DNA from 2 places in the Bhargavaea ullalensis genome. Region 1 is predicted to be linked to the other one. Evidence: predicted binding sites of a transcription regulator. Region 1 holds the regulator's gene; the other holds the start of a gene.
The links. Region 1 encodes NrdR, which represses ribonucleotide reductase genes. Its sites were predicted from a motif close to AACACNATATATNGTGTT; they were not measured.
Positions count from the first base shown of each region.

Region 2: ACFFIY_RS10825 (vitamin B12-dependent ribonucleotide reductase) is a predicted target of NrdR. The motif match lies at 9,858-9,875, and genes of this name have one in related genera.

Region 1 is NZ_JBHLWY010000014.1:42,127-53,609, forward strand. It holds gene thrS (threonine--tRNA ligase) at 1-148, opposite strand, end outside; gene dnaI (primosomal protein DnaI) at 503-1,450, opposite strand; gene ACFFIY_RS03805 (replication initiation and membrane attachment family protein) at 1,451-2,821, opposite strand; gene nrdR (transcriptional regulator NrdR) at 2,852-3,316, opposite strand; gene speD (adenosylmethionine decarboxylase) at 3,488-3,868, opposite strand; gene ACFFIY_RS03820 (glyceraldehyde-3-phosphate dehydrogenase) at 4,137-5,159, opposite strand; gene coaE (dephospho-CoA kinase) at 5,286-5,882, opposite strand; gene mutM (bifunctional DNA-formamidopyrimidine glycosylase/DNA-(apurinic or apyrimidinic site) lyase) at 5,897-6,769, opposite strand; gene polA (DNA polymerase I) at 6,792-9,419, opposite strand; gene hflC (protease modulator HflC) at 9,582-10,625, opposite strand; gene hflK (FtsH protease activity modulator HflK) at 10,615-11,483, opposite strand, start outside.
Region 2 is NZ_JBHLWY010000042.1:142,974-154,456, forward strand. It holds gene accC (acetyl-CoA carboxylase biotin carboxylase subunit) at 1-48, opposite strand, end outside; gene accB (acetyl-CoA carboxylase biotin carboxyl carrier protein) at 61-570, opposite strand; gene ACFFIY_RS10775 (SpoIIIAH-like family protein) at 1,666-2,202, opposite strand; gene ACFFIY_RS10780 (SpoIIIAG-related protein) at 2,199-2,612, opposite strand; gene ACFFIY_RS10785 (hypothetical protein) at 2,692-2,850, opposite strand; gene ACFFIY_RS10790 (stage III sporulation protein AE) at 2,855-3,754, opposite strand; gene ACFFIY_RS10795 (hypothetical protein) at 3,785-4,156, opposite strand; gene ACFFIY_RS10800 (SpoIIIAC/SpoIIIAD family protein) at 4,166-4,369, opposite strand; gene efp (elongation factor P) at 4,550-5,107, opposite strand; gene ACFFIY_RS10810 (M24 family metallopeptidase) at 5,128-6,192, opposite strand; gene aroQ (type II 3-dehydroquinate dehydratase) at 6,195-6,635, opposite strand; gene ACFFIY_RS10820 (hypothetical protein) at 6,695-7,120, opposite strand; gene ACFFIY_RS10825 (vitamin B12-dependent ribonucleotide reductase) at 7,265-9,826, opposite strand; gene lipM (octanoyltransferase LipM) at 10,031-10,864, opposite strand; gene ACFFIY_RS10835 (rhodanese-like domain-containing protein) at 11,016-11,396, shown strand.

The DNA.
Region 1 (11,483 bases):
AATCCACCAGGCGGCCGTTGATCTTCCCGGCGAGCGCCTTTTTACGGAGTCCCGGACTGATCGACTGGGCTACGTCTTCTGTTGTCGTTCCGCTCGGGAATTCCTTGATCGCCCCGTCCGGGAATTTCAGTTTGATTTGTTCTGACATGGCTTTTGTTCTCCTTTCTTGATGAACGCAAAAAAGCCCCGTCCCAAAAAGGGACGAGGCGTATGCTCGCGGTTCCACCCTTCTTCCTTCCGGCTGATTTGAAATCAGGCGGATGAAGCTCTGCATCGGTTAACGGTCCGGTGCCGTCACGGGCTGTCCCAAAACATCAGGAGTCGCCCGCGCTGCTCTGGGGTGGTCAATGCGGTCCCGCGCCATGGGGGCTTTCAGCCGGAGGCCCCGTTCTCTGTCTGGCCGGACTACCGAAAAGGTGTCCCCGTCCAAGCATTTGGAAGAAGTATTGAACCGAGTATAATCAATTCCGTGAAAAATTGCAACAGGATGTCTGCATTCGGATCACAGCTTTTCCCGGCGGTTCTGTCCGTCAAGCCGGACCGGAACCGTCATCGACCGAATCCGCTCCATGATCCTGCCTGCCTTGACGACTTCCTTGTCGCCGCGCTGCGTATAGGCCAAATGGTTCTCCAGCCCTTTGTAGTCGAAGTTCGACGTGAAGAAAGTCGGGAGCTGCTCGGACATCCGGTGATGCAGAATCGTGGCAAGCACTTCATCGCGTGTCCATGCGGTGAGCGTCTCCGCGCCCAGGTCATCGAGCATGAGGACCGGCGCTTTCTTGACGAACCCAATTTTCTCATCGAGCGACTGGTCCTGGATCGCCTGCTTCAGTTCGCGGAGAAATTCCGGAACGAAAACGAGGACGGACGGAATGTGCCGCTTCGCCAGTTCCCCGGCCACTGCCCCGAGCAGATAGGACTTGCCGGTGCCGAACGGCCCGTAAATGTACAGGCCTCTCGCCGGCAGCTCTTTCGTCCGGTCATATTGATCCAGGAATTCACCGATTTTCTCGACGGCAGCCAGCCGGGTGACTTCCGAGGACAATTCCACATCCTTGATCTCCAGCCCGATCATTTCCTTCGGCATATGCATGCTGCGGATCATCGACGAGACTTTTTTGTGCTCGGTGTCGATCGACTTTTTCCTGCACATGACGTAGTCGACGCCGATGGAGCCCCTCTCGATGATGAGCTTGGGCTCATAGCCTTTGACGACGTTGATGCATCCTTCCAGGTCCGGGCACCCGGAGCAATCGTGCGACTGGGTCACGTATTCATACAGCTTCCCCATTCCCCGGTCGACCATTCCCTTGCTCACTTCCCCGGAATGCTCTTCCAAGAACGCCTGGACTCCCGGATGGTCGAGGATTTCACTCCGGATCGATTCATAGCGTTCGGCAAACTTCGGGGCATTGACGACCCGCTTCAATGTGTCTCTGATCGGTTCCAATTATTCTGCACCGCCTTCCGCCATTCCAAATTTCTGTATCAGGCGAAGTCTACGCGCCTCAATTTCCGGGTTCGCTTCCTGGCTTTCAGGCAGCGCCTCGGGCTTGTCGTCTTTTTTATAAAACCAGTCCGGTACACTTTCGGTCTTGCCGCCGCCTTTTCTGCCTGCGGACGGCTTCCCGCCTTCCTGCTTCCAGTTCATGTATTTATCATGCTCGGTCCGCGCAAGCTCCAGCGCTTCCCTGGCCGTGCCGACTTTCTTTGCCATCCAGTGGGAAGCGATCCGCTCCACGTAATTGTTCGTCAGCTTGCCGTCGTTTCTCAGCAGCACGTATTGGAGCAGCACGTTCACGACGCCTGTGGGCAGTCCATGCTCCAGCACCAGCTTCTGGGCGAGCCGCACGTCGATCTGCATCGGCTCACGGCCGTTGTTGAGCTGCCGGAGCATCTCGACCGGAGGAATGGCTTCAAGGTAATCGGCCAGTTCATCCTCTTTTGTTTTCGCCGGACCCGCCGCCTGCTGCGGCGCCTGGCCTCCGGACGGGATCTTCTCCACCCTCGGCGCGCTTTTTGAGACGGAGAGCTTATAATAATCGGCGGCGGCCCGCTTCAGGCGCTCGTCCGTCAGATGGGCGTCCTGGTCGATTGCGAGCAGCACCACCTGCTGCATTTCCAGCGGAGAGAGCGCATAAAGAAAAGCCAGCCGGGCAATCATGTCCTTCGCAGCCGGCGTGAAAGCTTTCCTCGGCACGAGATGAGCCGAGAGTCCCTCATAAAGCAGCGAAAAATCAAAATCATGGCCATCGAACGCCAGCTTGGCGGGACGTGCATTCTTTTCGTATGTATTCGGATCATCGGGTTCAGACGCCCGCGCGGTCACCGGCTTGTACACATCCATGAACGAGCGGGAAACCTCTTCGTATCCGGCTGGGACCGGACTGGTCAGGAACCGCTGCATGAGACGCTTATAGGCCGGTGCCCCGATTTTGCCGTACAAAAACATTGACAGGATCGGGTCATGGAAGAAAGTTTCAGGGTCCAGCGGCGGCTGGAGCTCATACAGGAACGACCGGCTGTCGCCTTCCGCTTTCCGGTAAGTTTTCAGCAGGCCGATCCCTTCCAGGGAAAGTCGCGCCTCAAAAAGCCGGCCGACCGGCATGCCGAGCATGTTCAGAAGATGGTAATGATTCGATTCGGCCCCGCCGTCCCGATCCGCCTCATCCCACAGGGTAAAGAGAACCGCCATCGCCTCATGGCCGACAAGCGGCTGGTAAAGCCCGGTGAGGATCTGGCGGTCAAAATCCGAAAACGGATAAGGAAGCCGGACGCAATATGCATCCGACGGCTGCAATTCTTTATAGAGCGGATTCATGTTAACATCCTTTCATTCCGTCGGCAGGCTTCAGAGTTCATCCTCCTTTTTCAGGAGATCCTTCAGTTCTTCGATAAATACATTGATGTCCTTGAATTGGCGGTAGACGGAGGCGAACCGGACATAGGCGACATCGTCGATCTCCGCCAGCCGCTCCATCACCATTTCTCCGACGCCTTCCGACTTCACCTCTGCATTGCCTTGCCGGCGAAGTTCCTTCTCGATCGAAAAGACGATCCCCTCAAGGACATCAAGCGGCACCGGACGTTTCTCGCAGGCACGGATGAGTCCGCGCAGTACTTTTTCCCGGCTGAATTCCTCGCGGGAGCCGTCTTTCTTCACGACGATGAGCGGCATTTCCTCGACTTTTTCAAATGTGGTGAACCGGTAGCCGCATGCTTCGCACTCTCTGCGGCGCCGGATCGCCTTGCTTTCATCCACTGGCCGGGAATCGACGACTCGGGTCCCGTTATGCTGACAAGCCGGACACTTCATCGTGATCCCTGCTTTCCGATTATGATGACTCCATTATAACAGACATCCGCCGCCGCCGAAACGGGTTCTGCCCGCCCGCGTTCCGAAAAGGCGGTCCTGCGGGCGGACAATCAAAAAAGCAGGAGCCCGGAGACCCCTGCCAAATTCAGTTTCATCATTTATTTGAATGGTTCAGGCCAGTCCGGCGGCCGGTTGAGGCGTTGCCACCGGGCCCATGCCCCTCGGCAGCTCAACCATCTGCCGGCTTTTCGCCCCAAGTGCTTCCGCGATATACTTCGCCGCAATCGTCGGATCCAGATCACCGCATGTGTACACATCGATGCTCGCATAGCCGTGTTCCGGAAAGCTGTGGATGGTCAGGTGCGATTCCGAGATGATGACGACGCCGCTGACGCCTTGAGGTGCAAATTTGTGAAATGCCACTTCCCGCACCTCGGCTCCCGAACGGAGTGCCGCATCGACGAATGTCTGCTCGATGAACGGCATGTCGTTGAGCTTGTCAAAATCACATTCCCAAAGTTCTGCAATTACATGACGACCCATCGTTTCCATGGTTCGTCCCCCCTTCATACAAAATGAATGCCGGAGTTCCGGCAAACGGGACACCACGGGGGAAAGTTAGTCCTAGAGGTCCTAACCCTTTAAGCGGCCCAGCGACACATTGGTCGGAATTATTATATGACGATGCGGCTTCCGGCGCAACCTCTAATCTAATATTCTTTACTCTCCCGGCTGCCGCCGGGACGACATTCCGAAGATTAAAGAGAAGAAGGGGAAAAACAGCTTGTTTTTCCCCTTCTTCCGCGGTATTCAAATATGATTATGCGTTCACTTTCGCTCCGAGTTCGGTGGCGACTTTTTTCGTCAGGTCGACGACGCGGGCAGAGTAGCCCCATTCGTTGTCATACCAGGCGAGGACCTTCACCTTGCGGTCGCCCATGACCATGGTGGTCAGGCCGTCGACCGTTGCAGAATGTGCATCCGTGTTGAAGTCCGTCGAGACGAGGGGCTCCGTCGTGTAGGCAAGGATCCCATCCATCGGGCCTTCCGATGCCCGGATAAAGGCGTCATTGACGATTTCCGGCGTGACGTCCGTCTTCAGGTCGACGACAAGGTCGACGAGGGAGACGTTCGGCGTCGGCACGCGGAGCGCCATTCCGTGCAGCTTGCCCTCAAGTTCCGGCAATACGAGGGAAAGGGCCTTCGCGGCGCCGGTCGTCGTCGGGATGATCGACTCTGCGCATGCACGCGCACGGCGCAGATCTTTGTGCGGGTTGTCGATGTTGTTCTGGTCATTCGTATACGCATGGATCGTCGTCATGAGGCCGCTTTCGATACCGAACTCATCATTCAGCACTTTTGCGACCGGCGCGAGGCAGTTCGTCGTGCAGCTGGCATTCGAGATGACATCATGCTTGTCGAGATCAAGCTTGTCGTCATTGACGCCCATCACGATGGTGACATCCTCATTCTTGCCCGGTGCAGTCAAGATGACTTTTTTGGCGCCCGACTGCAGATGGAGGGCAGCCTTGTCGCGCTCGTTGAACTTTCCGGTTGCTTCAATCACGATATCGACGCCGAGTTCCTCCCAGGGAAGCTTTGCAGGGTCGCGCTCTGAGATCAGCTGGACACGCTTGCCGTTGACGATGAGTGCATCCTCTTCGGTCAGCACGGTTCCTTCGAATCTTCCGTGCGTCGTATCATATTTCAATAGGTGTGCAAGCGTCTCAGACGGATAGCTTGCATTCACCGCCACGATATTCAGATCGTCCTCCAGGATGGCCTGGCGGAACACCATGCGGCCGATGCGGCCGAATCCGTTGATCGCAATTGAAGTTGTCATGATGATCCTCCCATTAACTGTGTTATACTCATTTTCTTTTATCCTCAATTAGTATAGCACATTTTACAGAAAGTGCGTCTCCAAACGGACAACGCCCGGAAGTTCCGCAATTCAGAAATCCGGCGCTCAGGGTATTGCCCGCCAGCCTTCCAGGATTTGGTCAAGCTGCCTGGCGGTCTCCGCAAGCGTTCCGTTGTTGTAAATGACCGCGTCCGCCCCCTTTTCCTTTTCGGAAACCGGGAGCTGCGAAGCGATCCTTGCCCTCGCCTCCTGCTCGGTGAATCCGTTGCGCTCCATCAGTCTGAGGAGTTGAGTGTCTTCAGTGACGGAGACAACGAGTATTTTATCGACCAAATGCTGGAGACGGCTTTCAAACAGCAGCGGAATATCCATGATGACCGTGTTCCAGCCATCCGCCAGAAACTCATCTCGCTGCTTGAGCATCTCTTTGCGGATTGCAGGATGAATGATGTCATTGAGTCTTTTCCGTTCTGCAGGGTCATTGAAGATCAGTTCGCCGACGAGCCGCCGGTCCATCGTCCCGTCTTGCGTGATGACCCGGTCCCCGAACGCCCTGCGTATTTCCTCAAGCGCCGGCTGCCCGGGTTCCACAACAACCCGGGCCACCAGGTCTGCGTCTACGACCGGGTAGTTCCGTTCCGCCAGCATGTGCGATACGGTACTCTTTCCGCTTGCGATGCTTCCCGTCAATCCGATGATCATACTCAGTCCTCCAATCAATGCTGGCATTTCGGGCAATAAACAGACGTCCGCCCGCCGATCGTCCGGCGTTTTGTCTCGCTGCCGCAGTCAGGGCAGTGCTTTTTTCCGTACATCCGGAGTCTGTCCTGCATGGAACCGGCTTGCCCGTTGATGTTGCGGTAGTCGGAGATCGAACTGCCCCCCGCCTCCACCGCTTCACGCAGGATCTCCACGATCGAGCGAAACAGTTTGGCACGCCGCTCCATGGAAATCCGTCCGGTTTTCCTGGCCGGGTGGATTCCCATGCGGAACAGGGCTTCGGTTGCATAGATGTTGCCGCACCCTGAGATCACATGGCCGTCCATGATCGTTTCCTTGATCGGCTTGTCCCTGTATTTCCGGGAGGCGCTCAGCTCCAGAAAATGCCCTTCCGCCTCTTCATCGAACGGCTCCGGTGCCATGGCGAGCAGCGGCGGGTGATCGGATTCCTCCCCGATCAGCCGAAGTTCTCCGAAGCGCCGGATATCCGCGTAGACGAGCAGTCCCCCGTCTTCCATTTCGAAGATGACATGAATATGACGGCGGAATTTTCCTTCTGTCACTTCATCAAGGCTCCCGACTGCGAACCAGGCACCCGACATGCCAAGGTGGCTGACGAGCAAAAACGATTCTCCGTTTTTTTCAAGATGGAAATATATATATTTGCTTCGCCTGGTGACGCGGAGAACCTGCATCCCCCGCATCCGAAAAACGAATTCTTCGGGCGAAATGTTTTTGAGTATGGCTTCCTTCGACTCGGCTTTTGACCGCACGATTGTTTCCGAAATGACGGCGTCACGGACAGTCCGACCGGCTGCCGCCGGGCCGAGTGACCGCACGACGCCCTCCACTTCCGGCAGTTCCGGCATCCTGCTTCATCTTCTTTCTCTATTATTTCGTATCGTACCAGGTCGGCCCCGAGGCAGATTCCACTTTGAGCGGCACGTTCAGCTCCAGTGCGGATTCCATGACCTCCGGCACCACTTTCTCGAGGACGGCGATTTCTTCTTCCGGACACTCGAAGATCAGTTCGTCGTGCACCTGGAGCAGCATGCGGGCCTGCAGGTTTTCCTTCTCAAGCCGATCGTCCATCATGATCATCGCCTTTTTGATGATGTCGGCCGCAGTGCCCTGGATCGGGGTGTTCATCGCCGTCCGCTCCGCGAAGCTCCGGAGGTTGAAGTTCGAGCTCGTGATGTCCGGGAGATACCGGCGTCGGTTGAGCATCGTCGTGACGTACCCGGTCTTGCGCGCTTCGGCCACACCGTTGTCCATATAGGCCTTGACACCCGGGAAGCTCGCGAGGTAGCGGTCGATGAATTCGCCGGCTTCCTTCCTCGAGATATTCAGGCTCTGAGAAAGCCCGTAGTCGCTGATGCCGTAGACGATGCCGAAGTTGACCGCCTTCGCGGCACGCCTCATGTCCGATGTCACTTCATCCGGCGCAACATGGAAAACGTCGCTCGCCGTTCTTGTGTGGATGTCCGCCCCCTCGCGGAATGCCTCGATAAGCCGTTCGTCACCCGACATATGGGCCAGCACGCGCAGTTCGATCTGTGAGTAGTCGGCAGCGAACATCATCCAGCCGGGCTCCGAAGGGACGAACGCCTTGCGGATCTTGCGCCCTTCCTCGATCCGGACAGGGATATTCTGCAGATTCGGATTCGTGGAACTGAGCCGGCCCGTCTGGGTGAGTGCCTGCTGATAATACGTATGGATCTTGCCGTCTGGATGAATCTCTTTCAGAAGGCCTTCGATATAGGTCGAGTTCAGCTTGCCGAGCTGACGGTAGTCGAGGATATGCCGGATGATCTCATGGCGGCCCTCCAGCTTTTCAAGCACGTCCGCCGCGGTGGAATAGCCGGTTTTCGTCTTTTTGACCGCCGGAAGGCCCAGCTTCTCAAACAGCACGGAACCGAGCTGCTTGGTGGAGTTGATATTAAATGTTTCGCCGGCGATCTCATGGATCTCCCGCTCGATCGCCTCCAGCTTGCCGGACAGGTCTTCGCCGATTCCCAAAAGCGTGTCGCGGTCTGCCTTGACGCCGATCGCTTCCATCTTTCCGAGGATCGAGGCAAGCGGAAGCTCCAGTTCCCGGTAGAGCCCGTCCTGCTCATTTGCCTTCAGCTTGTCTTCGGCAACTGCCCGCAGCTTGGAAACGGCAAATGCCTTTCTGCCGGCGTGGGCGGCGACGGCCGTTTCATCCGGAATCGCCTTGCGCGCGCCCTTCCCGTAGACGGATTCATCAGTCGGGATTCCGGTCCAGCCGAACTCCCGTGCGATGGAGGCCGTGTCGGTCAGGGAAACGGATGGATTGGCGATATAGGCGGCGAGCAGCAGGTCGAATCCGATGCCTTCCGCCTCCACTCCAAGTCTCGTCAGCGCGGCAAGCGCCGCCTTTGAATCGGTGCACCACTTGGCATTCGACTCATCGCTCAGCCAACTGCACAGCCTTTCATCCGCCTTCACATCCCCCGCGGGAATAAACACCGTCTCTTCCCCGTCAGACAGGGCCAGGCCAAGAATCTCCGCAGTGTGGTACTGCTCGCCGGCCAGCTCCAGGTGGATCGCCACCCCGTCGGTCAAGAGCGATACCGGTGCCGCACTCACCACCGGGCACTCGAAGTCCTCCAGCGGTTCGGTTGCTGCAACCGGTGCATCCACTTTTTCAAGCAAGGTTTTGAAGTTAAGCTCTTGAAAAATCTTCACGATTTCATCTTTGTCCGGACCGCCGTATGACAGGTCATCGATCTTCACTTCGACAGGAGATGCGGTATTGATCGTGGCGAGCTGTTTGCTCATCTTTGCAAGCTCTTCATTTTCTTCGAGCTTTTCTTTGAGCTTTTTGCCGCTTACTTGATCGAGGCCTTCATAGACGCCTTCGACGGTGCCGAATTGTTTCAGCAGTTTGATCGCCGTCTTTTCTCCGACGCCCGGAACGCCCGGAATATTGTCTGAGCTGTCGCCCATCAGGCCTTTCATATCGATGATCTGCTCTGGCGACAGGCCGTACTTTTCCATCACATGTTCCGGTGTGTACCGTTCGATGTCCGTGATCCCTTTTCGGGTGATGAAGACGGTCACGTCGCCGGAAGCCAGCTGAGTGAGGTCTTTGTCCCCGGAAATGACGACCGTCTCGGCTCCGTCTTTGCCGGCCTCACGGCTCAGCGTGCCGATGATGTCATCCGCTTCGTAGGACTCGAGCTCATACTGCCTGATCTGGTAGGCATCCAGCATTTTCCGCAAATACGGGAACTGTTCGGACAGTTCGGGCGGCGTTTTTTGGCGGCCCCCTTTGTATTCCTTGAAAGTTTCATGACGGAACGTCGTCTTCCCGGCATCCCAGGCAACGAGCATATGAGTCGGTTTTTCCTCCTCAAGAATTTTCTGTAGCATCATGGCGAACCCGTATACGGCGTTAGTATGGACTCCCTGGTCGTTCGTCAGCAGCGGAAGCGCGAAAAAGGCGCGGTACGCCAGGCTGTTTCCGTCGAGAAGCAGCACTTTCCGTTTCGTCATATCGGTCAACCCCCGTCACCGGGAAAAGGACGCTGCCCACCCGTTTTGCGGACGGGTGCATCCTCTTGCCCTGATTTGATTTTCTTCCATAAAATAAAGCCGTCGTCTCTCACCATCTTACCACAGGGGCAGATCGGTGAAAGCCGCGACGGCCTTCTTTGCTCAGTCGAGATATCCCGACAAGAGGCGGGCGTACGGCGAATCGGACGGCAGGATGATCATCGTCTCATCCCCGATCGTCTTTTTGTACGATTCGAGCGTACGATACAGCTCATAAAACTCAGGATCCTTTGAAAATGATCCGTTGTAGATCTTGGCCGCTTCCGCCTCTCCTTCCGCCCGGATCACTTCGGCGTCTTTTTTGACTTTCGCCAAAAGCTCCTGCACTTCGCGGTCGGTTTCGGCTTCAATCCTCCGCTTCTCGGCGTCCCCTTCCGAAAGGTAGGTCTGTGCGGTGGATTCGCGCTCGGAGATCATCCGGGTGTAGATCGACTGCTCGTTTTCCGGCGGCAGGTCGATCCGTTTCATCCGGACATCGGTAACGGCAATTCCGAAGTTGCCGGATTCCAGCAATTCATTGACACGCTCGGTGACGGTGTCGTTCAGGTTGCCGCGCGAGGAATCCTTGTCGTTGACGATGTCGGCATAGTCGAGGCGGCCGAATTCGGAACGGACGACCGAGTAAATATACTCTTCCATCCGGGACTCGGCGTTCACGATGTTCCGTGCGTTGTTGATCATCTTTTTCGGATCGGTGATGCGCCAGATCGCATAATTGTCGATAATCATCCTCTTTTTGTCCTTGGTCGTGATCTCGGCTTCCGAAACGTTGTACGCCATCTGGTTTTTAGGCAGCGCGGACACGCTCTGGATGAACGGCACCTTGAACCGGACACCGGGCTCATTGACGATTTTGACGACTTCCCCGAACTGGCGGACAACCCGGTATTCGTTTTCCTTGACCACGTACACGTTGGCCAGAAGGATGAGGAGAAGGGCGAAGATGACCGTCAGACCGATGGCCGGCTTGATGTATTTCTTAAGGTCCTCAGGATTCATCGGCTTCTTCGGCTCTTTTGGCGTGACCGGCTTTTTGCCTCCGAAACGCTTTCGCGTTTGCCCTTCTTTTCTTTTTTTCTCCTGTTCCCGCTGTCGTTCCAGGAACTTCTCTTCGATGCTCTTGAACGGATTATCGTTATTGGCCATTTCCTTCCCCTCCTTCCTTCTTCTCCGTGTCTTCTTGTGCCGGTGCCTGGGGCGGCTGGGTCCCCGGGATCAACGGCAAGTATTTCATCGTGCCGCCGTCGTCATTCATGATGTAAAGGTTGGCACCAGGCAGCACCTGCTCGAGCGTCTCGAGAATGAGCCGTTCGCGGGTGATTTCCTTGTTGTTGCTGTATTCGGCGTACAGCTTGTCGAACACTGCCACGTCCCCGCTTGCCTGTTCGATGCGCGCCGTCTTATCCCCTTGCGCTCGGGACAGAACCGCATCCCGCTCACCCGCCGCTTCGTTCTTTTTCTGGTTTTCGTATTTTCGGGCCTGGTTGATTTTCGTGCTCTTCGTTTCGCGTGCGTCGGTGACGGCTGTGAAGGCGTCCCGTACTTCGGCATTCGGAAGCTCGACGTCCTGGAGCTTCACACCCTGCACGGCGATGCCGATGTCATAGCGTTCGACAAGATCGGCAAGCAGATCCCTCGTGTCCGCCTCGATCTCCGCCTTGCCGTCGGTCAGTGCGTCGTCGATCGGGGAAGAGCCGATGATCGAGCGGATGGACGCTGCGGTCGCGTCGTGCAGCAGCTCACGCGGGTTCTCCGAATTGAACAAGTACTTCACCGGCTCCGTGATCTTCCATTGTACGACAAGGTCGGCAATGACGATATATTCGTCTCCTGTAATCATTTTGGTTTCTTTGTCATAGGAGATCAGTTCTCCTGATTCGTCTTGGTTGTAGCCGAACGATGTACTATACGTCTCTTTGGACAGTTTTTCAACAGACTGGACCGGCCACGGGAGTTTAAACTTCAAGCCGGAATCGGTCACTGTCTCATCGGCCTTTCCAAAAG
Region 2 (11,483 bases), on a different contig from region 1:
CCTGACCGCGATTTCGCCCCGGTTTGCGATAAGTACCTTTTTCAGCATGAGAGACCCTCCTTATTCCGGCTTGACCAGGAACAGAGGCTGGCCGTATTCGACGAGCTGGCCGTCTTCGACGAGAATCTCGACGATTTCCCCGCCCGTCTCCGCTTCGATTTCATTGAACAGCTTCATCGCTTCCACGATGCAGACGACGCTGTCCGGCTTGACTTTGTCGCCGATCTGTACGAATGCAGGCGCATCCGGAGAAGGCGATTTGTAGAACGTGCCGACCATCGGCGATTTGACTTCTTCAAGTCCTTCTTCCGCAGCAGGGGCGGCGGCAGCCGGCGCTTCTTTTGGAGCAGCGGGCTCCTGCGAAACGACCGGTGCGGCGGCTGCAGGAGCAGCAGGTGCCGGTGCAGGCGCTTCCTGGACTGCAGGGGCGGCCGGGGCAGCGGAAACGGAAGTGAAGGCGCCGCCCTTTTTGAGCTTGATCTCCCCTTCTTCCGTCTTGTACTTGAATTCCTCGATCCCGGATTGGTCGATAAGTTTGATGATTTCTCGGATTTCCTGGATTTTCAGCATTTCGACGACTCCTCTTACTAATGAAATGTGTACTCTTCCATTTTAGACGTTTCTCTGACTTTTTGAAACAAATAACGGGCAATTGAACGAAAACCGCATTAAGACCCGAACAAAATCCCTTCGGTGGATGGGTGCTGTGAAAGATCCGGTCGTTGTGGATACAGAGAATTGGCCATGATCCCCGCACGAATCCACTCGCCCCGCCAACGCGCTCACTCACAGGCGTTATGATTCCACTCGCGATGTCAACGCGCTCACTCACGCGGTCTATGATTCCACTCGCCAGGCAGCTTTCAGCCCAAGAATCCCGCGGCTTCGGCGCCTGAAAAATGAAGCGTAGAGCGGCATCGCGCGGTGTTTGACTGACGCTTCCCCCCGAAAGAGTGTTGTGTAAGCATCCATCAGTCGAAGAAATCCGCTCGCTTACCGCGGGCGTTGCCTCAGCCTCCTCGAGCTCCGCTCTGCGGGGTCTTCAGCTAACGCTTTTCCCGCAGGTGTCTCGCGGATTTCTTCTCCTTCTGAGTGAAGTTTACACAGAAGCCTGGACACTATCGAAAGAGAAACGGAGTATGAGTGGGGAAGACTAATTCGGAGTATGGAACGGAATATCGGAGTATGGGGGACTAATTCGGAGTATGGGAGACTAATTCGGAGTATGGAATGGAATATCGGAGTATGGGAGGCAATTTCGGACTATGGAAGACTAATTCGGAGTATGGAATGGAATATCGGAGTACAGGAGGTGGTCTCGGAGTATGCGACCCGATATCGGAGTAAGGGAGGATAGAGTCCATAATATTATGTAAACACCGTCAATCAAACGCTCACTTGCTGTTGGCGCCGGCCCTACCACCTAAACGCTATAAGAGTAAAGTTGGACACTGTGCCATAGTAATTGACAGACGACCGACCGCTCCTGCGGGAGAATCAACTCTCCATGTCGCTGCACTTACCCCAACACCAACACCACCCACCCGCCGACCCGGCCGGCTGAATCCCCTTCCGCCATTTCCTCTCCGCAAAAATAAAATCAGGTCCGAACAACTCGTCCGGACCTGATTGGTTCTGCATTGCGGACCTTCCGCGGAAGGCCGGTCATTTTTCGGATTTGAAGTCCACCTGGACGGTCCGGGCGTCGTCCCACTCGCTCTTGACGGTGTAGACGATCTGATCGGCTTGTTTCGGTGACATCTCGGCGGCGATGACGCTCACTTTCACGCTGCCGTTTTCCGCACGGACCACCGCATCTTCATATCCGAGGTCCTTGATGAGCATTTCGAGCATCGCCTCTGCGGTTTCCCGCTTTGTCAGCGTCTGCATCTCGTCAAATGCCGCATTGCGCTCCTCGGCGGTCATGTCGTCGGAGGTGATTTTCTGGGTGAGCTGCTCGCGGAGCTGGCTGCGCTCGTTGCGCACTTCCATCCTCATTTCCTCGAACAGATAACTTTCCGCGAACACCGGCGTCGTGTCTTTGCCCGACTCGCCGATCTCCGTGCCGTTCAGTGTATCGTCCGAGAAAATCGTGATGCCGTCAAATGGCTTCGGCGCTTTTTCAAGCAGATAATAAACGCCGATCACCGCCGTCAGGCTGAGCAGTGTGAGCAGCCAGACGCCTCTTTTCCTAACCTTCATCGGTCTTCCCCCTCTTTTTTCATTTCCACCACGACAATGCGGTGCTCGGGCAGCTGCAACACGCCGGACAGGATCCGGACAAGCTCATTCCGGACTTTCGGGTCCCCGGCACCTTCCGCCACGACAAGGACGCCGCCGGAGGGCGTGTCCCCCGTACCGGTTGAGCCGCCCCCGAAGTAGCCGGCAAGCGACAGCATCCCGCTGTCTCCCCCTTCTTCCGCATCCTGCCGGTAGATCCTGACCGAACCGACTCCTTGGATTTCGGACAGGACCGACTCCAGCCCGGTCCTGACGGCTTCCACTTCGCCGCCGCCCTTGCCCCAGCCCGTCAGCGCCGGGAACAGGATGAGCAATGCCGCGCCTGCGGCAAGCAGGAATGGAAGTCCGAATCGCTTCTGCATCTTATCCATGTCATCCCACGCTTCCCGTCCCTTCCGCCATGGTGATCCATCCTGAGACAATGTATGCCGGCCCCGAACAAGCTATGACCTAACCCGCGATCCCCGATGCGGAACGGATCATCCAGATCAGCACCGCCAGGCGGATGAGCGGCAAGACGCGCTCCTGGTTTTCCTCGCCGAGGATGAGCGGCAGCACGGCGGCAGCAAACAAAATCGCCACAAGTCCCGCAAAAAATTGGCCAAGCACCCCTTCACCCCGTTCCCGCGATGACTTTGATGAGAATGACGGCGAGCAGCACGGTATAAAACACGGCGAACGCCACGATGAACGTGATGCCGCAGAGCACGAACATCGTTTTGCCGAGGTCATCGAACAGACCCGACAGCTCTTCGTTCGCAAACGGTTCACTCAGCGCGGCGAGCCATTTATAGAAAAAGGCGGTGAGCAGCACCTGTGCGGCCGGGATCAGGCACACAACGAGGATCGTGCCGATGAGCCAGCCTCCGGCAATCGCCGCCGTTCCCGCCGAATATTTGCCGAACACGCCGAGCGCATCGGTCACGAACGACCCGACGATCGGGATGTTCTGGCGGAGCAACACCTTCAGCGGCTCCCCTGCGGCGCCGGATCCGGCCCATGCCATGATACCCGTAGACGTGATGAACAGCGTATAGCAGGCCGCGATGACCGAGACGGCGCCGATGATCGTCACCCGGATCATTTCGGCCATCCGCGTGAACGGAACATCCGGCACGAGCCGGGACAGGTAATCAAACAAAAAGCTGGCGGTCAAGAGCGGAATCAGCCATTTCCCCCCGAGCACGACCGCTCCCTGCACGAACAGAAAAACCGCCGGATTCCAGCCGGCAAGCGTCAATGCGCCGCCGGCCGTTGCCATGCCGGCGGTCAAAAGCGGATAAACTCCCAGGAACAGCCCGGTCATTTTTCCCGTCAGTCCGTCCAGAAGCCGGAGGGCCTCGACGGCGGGTCCGAGCGCCATCGTGCCCACGGCAATGAACAGGAAAGTCCTTGTCCACTCCCTGAACGACGGAAAGAGAAAATCCGCCGCCAGCCCGGCCGCACACAAGATGAGGACAGTCTGGAACAGGCGGATGACGGGTGCGGCGGCGGCATGTACGATATCCCACAAAGAAGACCCTCCCTTCACGGCGGTTTCCGGTCACGGCAGAAGTCCGATGACCGTCCTGGACGCCTCCAGCAGCTGCTCGGACCATGCGGCGAGGATGAGCAGCTTCGCCGCGGTGTGCGAAATGCGTCCGACGGGACCGAATCCGGCATCCTCCATCATCCGGCTGAATGATTCGGACAAATGGAAGACGAGCGCGGATCCCGCGAGCAGCGCCACCAGGCCGCCCGCCGGCAATCCGGCGGCGGCGATCGTCCGGATCGCCGGAATGAGGAGTCTCATCGTCAGCTGGGCAAGAAGCAGAAAATAAAAGATCATCAGGAAAAACGGCAAAAGACCCGGCGCGTGCATCTGGATGAGCATCAGAAGGAAAGCGGCGATGACCGCAGTCAGGATAATGTCCATTGCCCTGCCTCACGCGGACAGCCATTGAAAGAAAGCGACGATTTCATTGAAAAACAGCCGGAGAAACCGGAGCATTTCGACCGTGATGTACAGATAGGCGACAAAAAACAGGAAAAAAGAGAATTCCTTCTTGCCTGTATGCTCGAAAAACAGGTGAAGGAAGGCAATGACCAGCCCGATGCCGGCCACCCGGAGAATATCCTGAAGCTCCAAACGGCGGACCTCCCGTTTTATCGTTGTAGTGGACCGAACCAGTGACGGCTTGGACCAGCGGGGCGCTCGTCGCTCCTGCCGGCCGGCGGAAGTGTTGATCTGCCCGCCGTCTTGTTCACTGTATGTGGGAGTTTTTCTTCATATGAAAAGGCCCCCGCCGATGCGGAGGCCTTGCGTCGCTTATGCGCGGGAGACGTAGTCGCCTTCCGATGTGTTGATGATGAGCTTGTCGCCGGTGTTGACGAAGAACGGAACCTGGACGACCAGTCCGGTTTCCATCGTGGCCGGCTTGGAGCCGCCGCTTGCCGTGTCGCCTTTGATGCCCGGCTCGGTTTCCGTCACTTCCAGTTCTACGGTCGCGGGCAGTTCGACGCCGAGCGTCTCGCCCTGGTACTGGATCACATGGACTTCCATGTTTTCCTTGAGGAATTTCAGTTCATACTCGATCTGGGATTCGTTCAGCTCGATCTGCTCGTATGAATCGTTGTCCATGAAGACATGGTCATCCCCGTTTGCGTAGAGGTACTGCATGCGCCGGTTGTCGATCTGCGCACGCTCCACTTTCTCACCGCCGCGGAACGTTTTTTCCGTGACGTTCCCGTTTCTGAGGTTGCGCAGCTTGGAGCGCACGAACGCGGCACCCTTGCCGGGCTTGACGTGCTGGAAATCCAGCACCCGGAAGATGTCCCCGTCGACCTCGATCGTGAGGCCGGTCTTGAAGTCGTTGACTGAAATCATGTTGGTTCCTCCAATGGTTGTTATAGGATGATAAGTTCTTTCGGTGAAGAAGTGAGCACTTCCGCACCGCCTTCGGTGATCAGCGCATCATCCTCGATGCGGACACCGCCGAGTCCCGGCACATAAATGCCCGGTTCGACCGTGACGGCCATGCCCGGCTCGAGCTTCGTGTCGGAGCGGAAGGAAAGGGCCGGCTGTTCGTGGACTTCGAGACCGATTCCGTGGCCGGTGGAGTGACCGAACGCCTCTCCGTATCCGTGTTCCTTGATGTAATCGCGGGCAACGGCATCCGCCTCTATTCCCGTCATACCCGGTTTCAGAGCGGCTAATGCACGTTTTTGCGCTTCCAGCACGATCCCGTAGATTTTGCGCAGCTCTTCGGGCGGCTCGCCGACGGAAACCGTCCTTGTGATATCGGAAATATAGCCGTTGTAGAGCGCGCCATAATCAAGCGTGATCATGTCTCCCTGCTCGATCACCTTGTTTGTCGCCACCCCGTGCGGGAGCGCTGAACGCTTGCCGGAGGCGACGATGATGTCAAATGAAGAAGATGTCGCCCCCTGCCGCCTCATGAAGAATTCCAGCTCATTGGAGACATCCAGCTCAGTGATGCCCGGCCGGATGAACTTCACGATGTGACTGAACGCATCATCGGCAATTTTTGCGGCGTCGCGGAGCACCTGGGCCTCTTCATCCGTCTTGTACATGCGGAGTTTTTCGATGACGCCGGACACCGGCACAAAGTCCACATCGGTCGCAGCCTGTTGGAAACGGTCATAGTCTGCATACGGCAGTGTATCCTGCTCAAAGCCGATGTTGCGGATTCCCATTTCCCCGATGACTTTCGCCGCGTCGTCCGCAAGCGTGCCGGACTGCTTGACGATCCGGTACCCCTTCACTTGCTCGGCAGCCTGTTCGGTGTAGCGGAAATCCGTGATGAACGCCGCATCTTCCCGCGAAACGACCGCAATGCCGGCCGTCCCCGTGAAGCCGGTCATGTATCTGCGGTTGAACGGGCCGGTCACGAGAAAGCCGTCAATCCCGTTTTCTTCAAACGTGTTTCGGAACGCCTTCAATTTGTCCATGATCATTCCCCTTTTCCGTGCCGAAGAAGGGCGAGCAGCGCGAGCTCGTAGCCCTGCGTGCCAAGCCCGGCGATCTGGCCGATGCAGACCGGCGCAATGAGCGAACGGTGACGGAATTCCTCCCGGGTATGTATGTTCGAGATGTGGACCTCGACGGCCGGAAGCGCAACCGAGGCGAGCGCATCACGGAGCGCGATGCTCGTGTGCGTGTAGGCGCCGGGATTGAAAATGATTCCCTCCGTCCCGCCGTCCGCCGCTTCGTGGATCCGGTCGATGAGCAGGCCCTCGTGGTTTGACTGATAAAACACCACGCGGCTGTTGTGAACGGCTGCCAGTCCGGCAAGCCGTTCCTCCACATCACGGAGCGTTTCCGTCCCGTATATGCCGGGCTCCCGTTTGCCGAGCCGGTTCAGGTTCGGCCCGTTCAGGCAAAGGATTTCCATTTGCCCACCCCCTTCTGCAGTTTCCTTCCCATTTTATCATAAGCGGGCGCCTGGACAACTCATTTCGGAGGGTCGGGGTGCCGTTTTTTGTGGAAGATGGCCGTTTCCATGACAAATCGGACGGCAATGAGGACGAGCACGATGAACGGAACCGACAATCTGTCTTTGAACGAGGAGAGGGTGTCCGGCCGGAAGATGAGCCATTCCGCGAGCAGAGCGGCCGCCACTCCGATGATCAGCGCCGTGACGCCGGACGGCCATTTCGCGAGCATGCGGGAAATGAAATACAGAATGAGGGCGGCAAGAAACAGTCCTGCGAACAAGAGGGCCCAGTCAATCGGCCATGCGGCATTTTTCACGCCGATTTTGTCCGTCCATCCTGCGGGATGCCACCGGATGAACTTGAAATAGTGCAGGAACTTCAATCCCAGGCAGGTCATGAGCGCCACGGCGCCGGCCGTCCAGAAGGGCATCTTCTTGGCCATGATTCATCAATCCTTCCGAACTCAGTCTTATTTTCATCCTCCCTCTCTCCCGCCGAAAATATACCTGCACACAAAACGGGGCGGACGCGCCGTTTTGGCTGCGTCCGCCCCGCGGATAATTGGATTAAGTGAAGTCCGTTCCGATCAGAGACCGCATTTCAGCTGTGCGCCGCAGTTCGTGCAGGAATTGCAGCCGCCCAGTTCTTCCACAGTCCCTTTTCGGCAGACCGGGCAAGTGTCGCCGATTTCGGAACCGATCGTCACATTGGTCGAGCGGAGATCCTGGATCGTATCCACGAGCACGACCGGCCGCTTTTCCTCGACTTTCTCTTCCACCCGCTCGTCCATGTCGTTTTCCTCCGCCTTGAGCGTGAGCACCTGGGAGTCGCGGGAGCCGTCGACGTAAACCGTGCCGCCCTTGGCACCGCCGCGGTAAAGGCGCTCGTAGACGCTCTCCACCTGCTGCACGGTGTAGCCTTTCGGCGCGTTCACCGTCTTGGAGATGGAGCTGTCGATCCAGCGCTGGATGACGCACTGGACGTCCGCGTGTTCTTCCGGCGTGAGATCCATCGAGGTGACGAACCAGTCCGGAAGATGGTCGGGATCGGCCTCCGGATGCCTGTCCAGATACTCTTCGACGATTTCCGCCTTCACTTCGATGAACTTGCCGAGGCGTCCGCTCCGGTAGTAGGTGAAGGAGAAGTAAGGCTCCAGGCCCGTGCTGACGCCGACCATCGTGCCAGTGCTGCCCGTAGGCGCGACCGTCAGGAGGTGCGAATTGCGGATGCCGTGCTCCAGCACGCCTTCGCGGACGTCCTCCGGCATGCCTTCCATGAAGCCGGTGCTGATGAAGCGCTCGCGCAGCGCCCTCGTTTCTTCTTCGGTTGCGCCGACGAGGAACGGGAAGCTTCCCTTTTCCTTGGCGAGGTCGATCGATTCGCGGTAGGCCGTCTCGGCGATCGTGCGGAACACCTCTTCAACGAGGCGGTTGCCTTCTTCAGAGCCGTAGCGCTTGCCGCAGTAGATCAGAAGGTCTGCCAGTCCCATGACCCCGAGGCCGATCCGCCGCTCGCCGAGTGCCTGCTTTTCGTTTTCCGGCAGGAAGTACGGAGTGGCGTCGATGACGTTGTCCTGCATGCGGACACCCGTCCGGACGGTGTCGCGGAGTTTGCCGAAGTCGACTTCCATCTTGTCGCGGTCCGCCATTTCAGCGAGGTTGACGGCGGCCAGGTTGCAGACCGAGTAAGGAGCGAGCGGCTGCTCACCGCACGGGTTGGTCGCTACGACCTGCTGCCCGTATGCCTTGGCGTTCGTCATGTCGTTGGCATTGTCGATGAAGAAGATGCCGGGCTCCGCCGAATAAGTGGCGCAGATGTTGATGAGGTTCCACAGTTCGCGCGCCTTCATCGTCCGGTAGGTGCGGATGGCGAAGCCCCGCTTTTCCCATTCGCGGACGTCGCCGGTCTGGTGCCATTCCTCATTGTAGAGCTTCATTTCCTCCGGTGTGTAGCGCTCGACGTAAGGGAAGCGGAGACGGTGCTCCCCGTCTTCCTCCACGGCTTTCATGAAGTCGTCGGTCAGCGTCACCGAAATGTTCGCGCCCGTCAGGAATTCCGGATTGTGGACGGAATAAGTGCCGCCGTCGCGGAGCTTCTGTTCGGCGTCGCGGATGATGCCTTCATTGAACCCGCCGTGTCCCGGGATGTTCTTGTAATTGACGATCCCCTGGTACATGGCTTCTTCCTGCTGGGTGAACGGCTTGAACTTCAGCTTTTCGTTCGCAAGCTTTCGGATCTGTTCATCTTCCGTGTTTTCGACGAGGAACCGGAGAATCCGGGGATTCTGCATTTTGGAAATGATGAATTCGGCGATGTCCGGGTGCCAGTCCGCAAGCATGATCATCTGCGCACCGCGGCGTGATCCGCCCTGTTCGACAAGATGCGTCAGCTTGGCGATGTCGTCCAGCCAGGAAACAGACCCCGACGACTTGCCGTTGACCCCGCGTGCAAGCGTGTTGCGCGGACGGAGCGTCGAACCGTTTGTGCCGACGCCGCCGCCGCGGCTCATGATTTCCATGACCTGCTTGCGGTGGTCGGAGATGCCTTCCCGGGAGTCCGGGACAAACGGCATGACGTAACAGTTGAAGTAAGTCACGTCCGTTTCCGAACCCGCGCCGTACAGGACACGGCCTGCCGGGATGAAGTTCAGCGAGACCAGTTCGCGGTAGAAGCGGCTGAATGATTCGGAGCGCTTTTTTTCGTCCTGCTCGACGGAGGCGAGGCCGGTCGCGTTGCGCAGGGCAATCTGTTCATAGAACACTTCAAGCGGCTTCTCGATCACTTCGAGCGGCCGGGAGACGATGCCTTTTTCCTGTTCGTCGGGATTGTCGATCGCGGTCCGGTATTCCGGCTCGATCCAAACTTCCGCCCTGCCGGCTTCCCGGTCGACGGACAGGATGTACCCGAGTCCCCTTGCCGGGAACTTCGGATCTTCCTTGACCGTAAGCACGACGAAATCCCCTTCGCCGAGTGTTTCCTTTTCCATGTCCTTGAACGAATAGCGGTCGATCATGACCAGCCGCGAAACCCCTTTGTGGGTGATTTTCATATCTTCCGTCACCGGATGGACCTGAGGGAACCGAGAAATATCCGAGTTCAGTTTTTGCTTGTCCAGCACCGGCGGATTCTGTTGAGAGGCGATGACCATAAAATGACCTCCTCCTGTCTATTTCTGTATTGATACAACATGTTGTGCTTATGTACTTCCCTAATCTACTACATATTGAAACTCGGGTTCAAGAATCGAAATTCCGCTTGACTTTTGAACGCGGAGCGCGGACCTTTGGGGCGCTTGCTTTTCCGCTTGCATGGAAATAAAAGGGTGGCTAAAAATGAGCCGAAAGACCCGTTTTCACTTTCTGTAATTCCATAGGTCCGAAGCATATTTTTCCTCTTCGATCCGGCGGATGAGTGTTTCCTGTTCAGCCGTCGGGGTGTAGTCTTCCAGTTCGATGCCAAGCCCTTCTTGGAAGCCGCTGCGGAACGCATCCGCACAGACGTCCATGCCGACCGGGCGCCCGAGCAGCCCCTCGATCGATACTGCCTTCCCTTCGAGCTTGCGCTTCATTTCGTTGCGCCGCTCTTCGGACGAAAAGCGGAACACCGAAACGAGCTTGTCCAGATCCAGGCCGACCGGAATCGCGCCGTGCTGGAGGATGACACCCTTCTGGCGGGTCTGTGCGCTGCCCGCCGCCTTCCTGCCCTCGACGACGAGCTCATACCAGCTCGGCGCATCAAAGCAGACGGCGCTTTTCGGCTTTCTCAGCGCTTCACGTTCTTCGCGGCCGGCAGGAACCGCCAGTTCCGCGTCAAGGCCGAGGTTCCGGAAACCTTGAAGCAGGCCCGCGCTGATCACGCGATAGGCCTCCGTCACGCTCTCCGGCATAAGCGGATGGGATTCCGAGACGATCACACTGTACGTGAGTTCGCGGTCATGGAGAACGGCCCTGCCGCCGGTCGGACGGCGCACGAAGCCGAAATTTTGACGGCGGACCGAATCGAGGTCCACCGCCTTTTCGGCCTCCTGAAAATAACCGATCGACAAGGTCGGCGGATTCCATTCATAAAAGCGGATCACCGGAGGAATAACCCCCCGGCTGTGCAGATCGAGCAGCGCTTCATCGAGCGCCATATTGTAAGAGGGACTCTGGGGTCCGGAATTGATGAACAGCCATTTTTCCGACATTTCACCATCACCTTTCGAAAAACACAATGGTTCCAGTTTATCATATTTCAACGCTGAATTTTTGCCGGTCCGGTGAATAAATTTCGGGGAACGTGGACGGAATGCTCCAGTTCTTTTATAATCATTTTGAGAGAGAAAGGGGAAAACGGCTTTGACTACACTTTATCTGATTGCGGCGATCTTGTTTGCCATGATCGTCTATATGCTCGTTACGGTTCTCAGAACCCGCGGTGCCGTGGCGCCGCTCACCCAGGACGAATTCATCGCAGGCTACCGGAAGGCCCAGCTCATCGACGTGCGCGAACCGAAGGACTTCGACGCCGGACACATCCTCGGCGCCCGGAACATCCCGCTCACCCAGTTCCGCCAGCGCTACAAGGAGATCCGTCCGGACAAGCCCGTCTACCTGTACGACCAGAACGGTTCCCGCAGCGGACGCGCCGCCCTGTTCCTGAAAAAGCGCGGCTGCAGCCAACTCTACATGCTCAAAGGCGGCTTCCGCCAATGGACCGGTAAAATCAAAACGAAATAACCGCGGACCCTCAAACAAAAGCCGGACAGGAGACCCTTCTCCTGTCCGGCTTTTTAGGTTCAATCACTCAAGCACAGCCGCCGGCAG